DNA from 3 places in the Pseudofrankia coriaricola genome. Region 1 is predicted to be linked to each of the others. Evidence: predicted binding sites of a transcription regulator. Region 1 holds the regulator's gene; each other region holds the start of a gene.
The links. Region 1 encodes LexA, which represses DNA repair genes until DNA is damaged. Its sites were predicted from a motif close to CGAACNNNNGTTCG; they were not measured.
Positions count from the first base shown of each region.

Region 2: the regulator LexA is predicted to act here: its motif matches at 1,452-1,465, upstream of QOZ89_RS17970 (HNH endonuclease signature motif containing protein).
Region 3: the regulator LexA is predicted to act here: its motif matches at 1,298-1,311, upstream of pcrA (DNA helicase PcrA).

Region 1 is NZ_JASNFO010000050.1:71,574-74,847, reverse strand. It holds gene QOZ89_RS26370 (hypothetical protein) at 41-1,336, shown strand; gene lexA (transcriptional repressor LexA) at 1,601-2,449, opposite strand; gene QOZ89_RS26360 (hypothetical protein) at 2,884-3,219, shown strand.
Region 2 is NZ_JASNFO010000032.1:85,203-88,476, forward strand. It holds gene QOZ89_RS17965 (SWIM zinc finger family protein) at 1-1,119, opposite strand, end outside; gene QOZ89_RS17970 (HNH endonuclease signature motif containing protein) at 1,487-3,244, shown strand.
Region 3 is NZ_JASNFO010000002.1:134,084-137,357, reverse strand. It holds gene QOZ89_RS02640 (hypothetical protein) at 1-129, opposite strand, end outside; gene QOZ89_RS02635 (DNA alkylation repair protein) at 346-1,050, shown strand; gene pcrA (DNA helicase PcrA) at 1,319-3,274, shown strand, end outside.

The sequences.
Region 1 (3,274 bases):
TATCGCCGAGGTTTCTCCGGGCGGCCGATAGGTTCGTGACGTGGTCGTGGAGAAACCGGGCAAGGCTGACAGGTCCGGTTCGCTCGGGCTGGCCGCTGTCATCGGCGCGGTTGCCGGGCTGTCCCTCGCCGCCCGGTGGGGCGTTCTTCCCATGATCGTGGCGGCAGTGGTCTGCGGCCTGCTGGTGACGGTCTCGGAGGCGGTCGCGCGGGCGCGACAACGTCCCGGCCAGATTCCCGCGCTGTGGTCGCGAATCGTGATGAGCACGGCGATCGCCGCGCCCCTGGCCTGGGCCCTGGGAGCGGTGACCGGGGCCGGGCCGATCGTCGTGGGCCTGGTCATCGGCGGGCTGGCCGGCGCGCTCGGGCTTCGTCCCCAGAAGGTGGTAGTCGGCCCGCTGGTGGGTCTCGCTGTCGGTTCCGGTTGCTGGCTGCTCTGGGGCGGGGTCCCGGCCGCGCTCGTCGGCAGCGCCACCGTGCTCGTCTTCCGGACCGCGTCGGCGGGGATCTTCCGCGACCCGCAGGTGGCGATGCTCGCTGAGCGGGTCAGCGCCGAGGACCTGCCGTTCGTGGTCCCGCTGGTGGCCAGGACCCGCTATGTCGGGACGGGCTATGTACGCGACCTGGCCGAGGGGCTCGGCGGCGACTACCAGGCCGCCGCGCCCGACGTCGGGATCGTCGCCTCGCTGGACGATCTGGCGGGCCCGGAGTTCGATCCCGCGGCCGTCGCCCCGCTGGTACGCGAGTTCTACGAGCACACGACGCGGTTCACGCTCGACATCGTTCCGCGGTGGCGGCTATGGGTTCGGCCTGGCTACCTGCTCTACCGCACGCTGCTGGCGCGCCCGCTCGGGCAGGCGAATGTGCCCATGAACCAGCGTGAGGCGCAGCGCGGCGTTCACAGCCGGATCGACACGATCAGCCGTGCGGGCTACGGCACGGTGAGCGTCCGGGGCTGGATCAGGTCCTACGTCGACAACGACGAGCCCCTGTTCGTCGGGATCTACACGACCTACCGCCGGGATGGCCGGGGCTACGTCAGCGTCGGGTTCCCGCTGCCGCGGGCCAGTTTCACGGCCACCCTGGCGCCGAGCGCGCGGGCCGGCGGAGGCCTGGTCCTCTCCAGTCGCGGCGACCTGGACCAGCCCGGGCACTATCTGACCTACGTGGACGCGGAGACGAAGGAGCTGACCGCCGCCGTGGTCCACGGCTTCGCCGAGCAACTCGACGTCTACGTCCAGGACGGCGAACTGCGGGCCGAACACGAGTTCTGGGTGTTCGGCCTGCCGTTCCTCGTCCTGCACTACTCGATACGCCGCAAGGCCGAACCCAACTAGCCAACTTTGGATCGTCGGCCAGCCGAGTTCGACCCCGAGACGTCACGTTGGGCGCAGGCGAAGCTGCCTGACGGGAGCGCGACTACGCAACCCAACCACCGCTGGTGACGGCGCATCAGCGCTGCACTAACCGGACCACGTCGTCGGCCCCGGACCAGACCAGCCCCCGTCATACGCTTGTACCTGGAACCAGGTGGGGAGGGCGCTCAGCGCCCGACAGGCCGCGCCCGGCGGCGGGCGCGGAGCGTCCGCCGCGGGACGGCCCTAGACCCGGCGCATGACGGCGACTACCCGTCCCAGGACGGTGGCGTCGTCGCCGGGGATGTCGTGGAAGGCTGGGTTCTCCGGCTGGAGCCAGACGTGGCCGTCGCGGCGGCGCAGCCGCTTGACGGTCGCCTCTCCGTCGATCAGCGCGGCGACGATCTCGCCGTTCTCGGCGACTGGCTGCTGGCGGACGGCCACCAGGTCACCGTCGCAGATGGCCGCGTTGATCATCGAATCACCGACGACGCGGAGCAGGAACAGCGTGCCCTCGCCGACGATCTCGCGCGGCAGCGGCAGCACGTCCTCGACCGCCTGCTCGGCGAGGATCGGCCCACCGGCGGCGATCCGGCCGACCAGCGGCACGTAGGCCGTCGCCGCCGTCAACGCGTCCTTCTCGTCGCCCTCGCGGGCAAGCGCGTCGCCGGCTGGGTCGAGCGTGTGCACCCGCAGCGGGTTCGCGCCGCCCCGGGCCCTGCTCGTGCCGGCCGCCTGACGAGTCTTCGGAATCGGCCTGACCGGCCGGCCGCCCTCGGGGGAGACCACCTCGATCGCCCGCGGCCGGTTCGGGTCGCGGCGCAGCAGGCCCTTGTCCTCGAGCATCTTGAGCTGGTGCGCGACGCTGCTGGTGCTGGTCAGGCCCACTGCCTCGCCGATCTCGCGCACGCTGGGCGGGTAGCCGCGCCGCTCGACCGCATTGCGGATCACCTCGAGCACCTTGCGCTGACGGGGAGTCAGGCCGTCGTCGTCGACGGGGCCGTCGGGGAAGTCGCGCACGGTGCCACCGCTCTCCTCATCGCGGCTCGCCGACGGGCGACCGGCCCTGCGCGGACCCCTGCCCTGCGTGGTCATGGCCTAGATTCTCCTCGCCTCGAGGTCATGCTGCTGGACCGGGCCGCCGGCTCCCGCAGGGTTTCACCTGTGGATAAGGGGAGTCGGGTTGCGCCCGATCGTGTGACGACCGTAGCCCGGCGGCGCGTGAATCTCAAACAGGCGTTCGAGCGTGTCTGCGTGTTCTGCCGGCCTTGTGCGTGTAAGAATCGACCATCAGTTCGAAGCGGGCCCTGTCCCCGTCCTGACCCCAGCTACCGGCCACTGCTGCCGGTCGCCGCCATATGTAGATCTTGGGCTAGCTTTCCGATGGCCCCAGATGTCTGCCGGGGATGACTCCCTCGGTGATCCGTCGGCTCGGCTCATCGATGGCTCCCGCCCCGGACTCCCCGACGTTGGTTGAGCTTCGCTTGACGAGCTGTGCCGGGTGACGGCCCGGCCGCTAGGAGGTTGGCGTGACGAACCCGCGTGGGGCCACCCTGGTCCCAGGGCGCCCGGCCGCGCGACAGTCGGACGGCGCCGACGTGATTGCCCTGCCCGTACCGACAACACGTCGCCGCCCGGCGAGCGCTGCCCCGCCGCCGGTGCCCAGCCCGCTCGCGCGGGCCGTGGCGGCCGAGCATCCGGTCGCCGGCGCGAGGTCCGGCCGCCGGCGGACGAGCCGGCAGACGCCCGCGCTGCGGCTGACCAGCCGCGGCCGGGCTGTGGCCGCGCTCCTGCTCGCTCTCGCCCTCTGGGGCGCCACCAGTGCTGTCTGGCTGGCCGTTCACTGGGCGCTTGCCGCCGCCTGACCGGCGGCCGCCCTCCTCTACCTGGCGCCCACGTTGGCCATATGGTCGACGCGGG
Region 2 (3,274 bases), on a different contig from region 1:
GAGGAACCGGTCGGCGGTGGCCAGGTCCTTGGAGAGGGTCTCGACCTGCTCGGCGACCGTCAAGGTGAACCCCAGCCGCAGCCGTTCCAGGGTGCTCCGCCGGGAGCTGTAGTCGGACCGGTCACCGGGCCTGAGGTCCGGCAGTGCCGCCCAGGATGCCTCGACCAGCTCCTTGTGCCGCCGCAGCCCGGCGTCCCCGAGGATCTCGGCATAGTCCGCCGCCAGGTTGGTGAAGACGTCCCACTGGCTGTCGATCGCGAGCCGCGTCATCCGTTCGGCCAAGGCGACGGGTTCGGGGCGCGCGGCCTCGCAGGCCCGGAGGTGCACCTCCTGGGCGCTGTCCAGCAGGCCGGTGGTCTCGCCGTCCTGGTCAACGATCTCCACGGCCTCGTCGATCAGCCGCATCGCCTCCTCGGCCAGCTCGACCGCCGCGGCCGCCATGCCCTCCTCGGTGAACGTGTCGATCGACCCGAGGATCTCCTGGGCGCCGGTCACGTAGTCCCAGGCGTCGCCCCACTCGAAGTTCCTGGGCGGCGTCAGCGTCATTTCCAGCTGGCGGCGGAACCCGGCCAGGTCGACACCGCTCGGGCTGCTCCGGCTCGCCAGTGCCTCCCACTCTGCCCGCAGTTTCGGATCGCGCCTGGCGACCAGCAGCAGGCGCTCGACCAGCCATTCCCTGGGCTGCGCCGTGAGGAAGGCCGCGAGATCCGCGTCGCGCCGCTGGCCGGCCGCGGCCAGATAGGAGCCGAGGCCGCCCGGGCCCGCGTCCGATTCCGGGTCCAGCCAGTCCGGCAGGCCCGCGGCCGGCTTCACGTCCACCTCGGCCGCGGGCGGCTCGTCGCCGGCCATCTCCAGCCACTCCAGGACGGTGGCGACGGCGTGCTTGCAGAACTCGCCATCTCGTCCCAGCGGGCACGAGCACTCCGCCGTCAGGCCGTCACGCCCTAGCTCGGCCCGCACCCGATAGGTGCGGGTCCCGAACACAGTCGCCTCCGCCGACGTCCCATCGACGACGATCTTGATGACGGCACCCCGCCGGTGATAGTCGACCCCGCGGTCGTAGTACAGCTCACCGGCAAGATCCCGGACGATGGCGGAATCCAGCACCAACCGAGTCACGCTTCCGATCATCCCGCCCTCGCCCACCCATGCCGACACCGCCTCTCCGAAGAGCGGGCCGTTCCGGAGGGCTCGCCGTTCGCACCGCCGAGGACCCGGGTCCGAGCGCCGCCCGTCCACCGGCTCCAGTCCTGATCGACGACGAAACCGATCAGATCGCGGAGGTGGGGCCGTCCATCACCCATGTAGCCGGAAGCCGGTCCGCTTTCCGGCGCTATTGGCCGCGACGGTGCCACCGACTGCCAATTCTTCAGCATTGTCACGTCACACCTCCAACAATTTCTCTCGGCTTCCTAAAATTCGGGGGTGCACACCCCCCCAAAGACAAGAACTGGACATACGTTCGAATTCATGATTCCGTTGAGGCATGCCCGCGCTGCCCGTTCCCGAGGAACCGGATGGCCGGCCCGCCCAGGTGTGGTCCAGGCCGGACACCGGAATCCCTCAGGCTCCGTCTGACGCCAACCAAGATGGTGTCGCAGAAAATGGGCACGAGAACTACGCGGCGGTATCCGAAGGCGGTGTTTTCGACGCCGGTAACGGCGGCGACGGTGCCGGGTTCGGCGGGCGGCATCATGTACTGGCCGAGCTGGACGGGGTCGTCGGCGGGCTGAAGACGCTGGCCGGAGCGAACCTGTGGGCGCTGTCCCACGCGGAGGCGCTGGAATTCCTGGGTGCCGCGGAGCGGGCCGGCCGGCTGCTGGCCTCGGTCCTGTTCGCGGCGGTCCGGGACCTGGGTGGCCGGGACCTGCGCGGTGTGTTCGGCGAGGAGGACCTGCCCTCGACGGCGGAACTCCTGCGCTGGCAACTGAAGATCCGCCCCGCCGACGCCCGGCGCACCGTCGACCTGGCCCGCGACCTCGACCTCACCTACCCACGCACCGGCCACGCCCTGGCCAGTACGGCGATCAGCCGCGACCAGGCCACCGTCATCGTCACAGCGCTGCGAGCACTCCCGGCGGACACCCCATCCGAGCAGCGCGACTGGGCCGAACAGTTCCTGCTCACCCAGGCAGAAACCCTCGACGCCGGCGACCTCGCCGCCCTCGGCAAGACGATCCGCGCCCGCCTACAGGACCAGCTACACCCGCCCGGCTCGGACCCCCACGACGACGGCGACCAGACACGACGCCGCGAGCTACACCTGACCGACCAACCCGACGGCACCACCCGCATCCACGGCACCCTCGACGCCGACGGCGCCGCCGCCCTGCGCGCCGCCCTCGAACCCCTCGCCAAGCCCAGACCCCTCGGCGAGAACCCGGAAGATCACCGCACCATCCCACAGCTGCGCGCCGACGCCCTCATCGAGATCACCGAACGCGTCCTGGGCACCGGCACCCTACCGATCTCCCGCGGCACCCGGCCCCACCTCACCGTCACGACCACGATCGACGCGCTACTCGGCAAGGACAGCGCCATCCCGGCGACCACCGGGCATGGCCTGCCGCTATCCCACGCCACCCTGGAACGAATCTGCTGCGACGCCCATCTCACGCATATCCTTCTCTCCCAGGAGGGAATACCGCTCGAGCTGGGCCGCACCCGCCGTCTTGTGCCACCGTCGCTACGCCGCGCCCTGGTCGTCCGGGACGGCGGGTGCACGTTTCCTGGTTGTCAGAAGAACGCTGCCTGGACAGACGCACACCACATCGTTCACTGGCTTTCCGGCGGCGAGACAAACCTCGACAACCTCGCCCTGCTGTGCGGTTTCCACCACCGGGTCGTGCATCGCGGAGAATGGGCCGTCTCTATCGGGTTGGACGGCCACCCATACTTCGTCCCGCCCTACTCCGTCGATCCCCAACGCAAGCCCCGCCGAAATCCCCTACACCGCAGCTTCGACCATCTTTACGCCGGAATCTGGGAACCCCCAGCCCGCGCGGGCGACGCTCGCTCCGGCGACAACCCGGTGCGCCCGCCCGCCGACGACTGCTGCGCCAGCGAGACGGCCACTTGCCCCGAGGCAGGCCGGCCCGACGACCGCTCGAACGCCCTCTTCGACGACACCTTCCTCGGCGAGGACGACGAGGACCGCGAGCACGACGACAGCGCACCGGCAACCGGCACCGGCCCGTCGACCAGCCACCCCGCCAGCGGACCAGCACCCGGTCCGCCAGCCTGACCTCCAGGCGTGGGGACGAGGTCGACCTGC
Region 3 (3,274 bases), on a different contig from region 1:
TGTTCCAGGAGGCCACGACGAGGTCGGGCGCGCCGACGGGTCCATCCCTGCCGGGATCTCGTCGTCGGCATGGCCGTCGTCGACGCTCGGACTCCCGCCGACCCGCCACAGCCGACGCCAGCTCCCCATGCGGCCCACCCATCACGCTTTGTCAGAGATCCGTGACAAGTATGGCGCTTCGCCGGGTACGCCGTGTACGCCGCGCATGCTCGCCTTCCGCCGAGGCGGGCGCGGGCAGGCGGGCTTGCGTTGGGTGCCGCCGTTTGGAGGTATGGCGCCCTGTTCGGCGCGGGTCCGCGGCCTGCCGATACCTGGCCCGTCCACCTCGTGGACGACAATTCGGCCGTGGAATCCTCCTCGGTGGTGGACCGGCTGGTCGACGCGGTACGAGCGGCCCTGGCCGCGGCGGCGGACCCGGCGAAGGCGCCGGAGATGCAGGCCTACATGAAGTCGTCGATGCCCTACCTCGGTGTCCCGAAGCCGCCGAGGGAGCAGGCGCTGCGGCCCGTCCTCGCCGCGCACCGGCTGGAGACGGTGACGGACTGGCAGACGGCGGTGCTGCGGCTCTGGCGGGAGGCGGGGTTCCGCGAGGAGCGCTACGCCGCCATCGCGCTGACCGGCCACCGGCCCTACCTGGCGTACTGGACCCCTGACGTGCTGCCCCTCTATCAGGAGATGATCGTCACCGGCGCCTGGTGGGACTACGTCGATGAGGTCGCCTCGCGCCGCGTCGGGCCGCTGCTCGCCGCGAGCCCCGAGATCCTGCGGCCGGTGATGCTGCGCTGGAGCCGCGACCCCGACCGCTGGCTGCGCCGCACGTCGATCATCTGCCAGCTCGGCGCGAAGAAGAGCACGGACCTGGACCTGCTCTACGCCTGTATCGAGGTGAACCTCGACGATCCCGACTTCTTCCTCCGCAAGGCCATTGGCTGGGCGCTGCGGCAGTATGCCTGGACGGACCCCGACGAGGTCCGCCGCTACGTCGCCACGCGGGCGGACCGGCTCTCCCCGCTCTCCCGGCGGGAGGCGCTGCGCAATGTCGGTCCCTAGTCACGCAATGGTGAGCCGTAGTTACTTGACGGCTCCAAAGCTACGTAGTGTCGACAGATGGCATCGCTTGCATCGCGCCCAGCGGTGCTGAGCGCCCCGAGGTCGCCGCGTGGTGCCCTAGTTCAGTCAGAAGCCGCTGGGGTCCCCGTGGATTCGATCCGCCCCGGCGGATCGAATCCACGGGGCTATGCCTAGTTCGCCAGCGGCCCACCCCCCCATTCCCTGGCGGCCCCGGCGAACGGCCTCTCGAACGTACGATCGAGGAATCATGAGCACCCTTTTCGACGACATGACCCCTGGCGCGGGTGCCCCCGGTGCGGGTGTCCCGGCGGGCGATGCGGCCTACGAGCCGTACGACCCGTACGACATGTTCGCCCCCGCCGTGCTGGCCGCTGCCCCGGTCACCGCGCCAGCCGCGGAGGGACGGCGGCCGACGCCGCGCCTGGACCCGGACGCGCTGCTGGCCGAGCTGAACCCGCAGCAGCGCGCCGCCGTGGTGCACGAGGGCTCGCCGCTGCTGATCGTCGCCGGTGCCGGCTCCGGCAAGACCAGGGTGCTCGCCCACCGGATCGCCTACCTGCTCGCCGCCCGCAAGGTGCACCCCGGCGAGATCCTCGCGATCACGTTCACCAACAAGGCCGCGAACGAGATGAAGGAGCGGGTCGGCGCGCTCGTCGGCGGCCGGGTGCGGGCCATGTGGGTCAGCACCTTCCACTCGGCCTGCGTGCGGATCCTGCGTAACGAGTCGAAGCGGCTCGGGTTCGGCTCCTCGTTCTCGATCTACGACGCAGCCGACGCGCAGCGGCTGATCACGCTGGTCTGCCGCGACCTGGACCTCGATGCCAAGCGCCACCCAGCCCGGGGGCTCGCCGCCCAGATCAGCACGCTCAAGAACGAGCTGATCGACCACGAGACCGCGCAGGCCAAGGCCGCCAGCCACCCCGAGCGGACCGTCGCCGAGGTGTACGCGCTCTACCAGCGCCGGCTGCGCGAGGCCAACGCGCTGGACTTCGACGACCTGATCATGACGACGGTGAACCTGCTGCAGGCGTTCCCCGACGTCGCGGAGCACTACCACCGCCGGTTCCGCCACGTACTCGTCGACGAGTACCAGGACACCAACCACGCCCAGTACACGCTCATCCGCGAGCTCGTCGGCAGTGAGCGCAGGAGCAAGCTCGCGGAGTGGACGTCCGACGAAGGAGGACGGCCGCGGAGCGAGGGCGGCGACGGAGTGAACCCGGGGCACGGCTCGGTCTCGACGGCCGGCCGGGCGGCCGACGAGGGCATGCCGGGGCCGGCCGAGCTGTGCGTAGTCGGCGACGCCGACCAGTCGATCTACGCGTTCCGCGGCGCGGACATCCGCAACATCGTCGAGTTCGAGCAGGACTTCCCGGACGCGAGGGTCGTGCTGCTGGAGCAGAACTACCGCTCCACCCAGACCATCCTGTCCGCGGCCAACGCCGTCATCGCCCGCAACAGCCAGCGCAAGGCGAAGCGGCTGTGGTCGGACGCCGGCGACGGCGAGAAGATCGTCGGCTTCGTCGCCGACAACGAGCACGACGAGGCCGCGTTCGTCGCCGAGGAGGTCGACAAGCTCACCGATGACGGCCACGCCCGCCCCGCCGACGTGGCCGTCTTCTACCGGACCAACGCGCAGAGCCGGGTCTTTGAGGAGATCTTCATCCGCGTCGGCCTGCCCTACCGAGTCGTCGGCGGTGTGCGCTTCTACGAGCGCAAGGAGATCCGCGACCTGCTCGCCTACCTGCGGGTGCTGGCGAACCCGTCTGACACGGTCAACCTGCGACGCATCCTCAACGTGCCCCGACGCGGGATCGGTGACCGGGCCGAGGCGATGCTCGCCGCGTTCGCCGAGCGGGAGCGCATCCCGTTCGCCGAGGCGCTCGGCCGGGTAGGCGAGGTGCCGGGGCTGGCGACCCGCTCCGCCAAGGCCATCCGCGAGTTCGCCACGCTGCTCGACGAGCTGCGCGAGACCGCCGCCGGCGACCTGGTCGAGACGGCCGAGGCCATCCTGGAGCGAACCGGCTACCTCGCGGAGCTGGTCGCCGAGGACACCATCGAGGCCCAGGGCCGGGTGGAGAACCTCCAGGAGATGGTCGAGGTCGTCCGGGAGTACGTCCAGCGCTTCCCCGAGGGCACGCTCGCCGGTTTTCTCGAGCAGGTCTCGCTCGTCGCCGACGCTGACCAGATACCGTCCGACGAC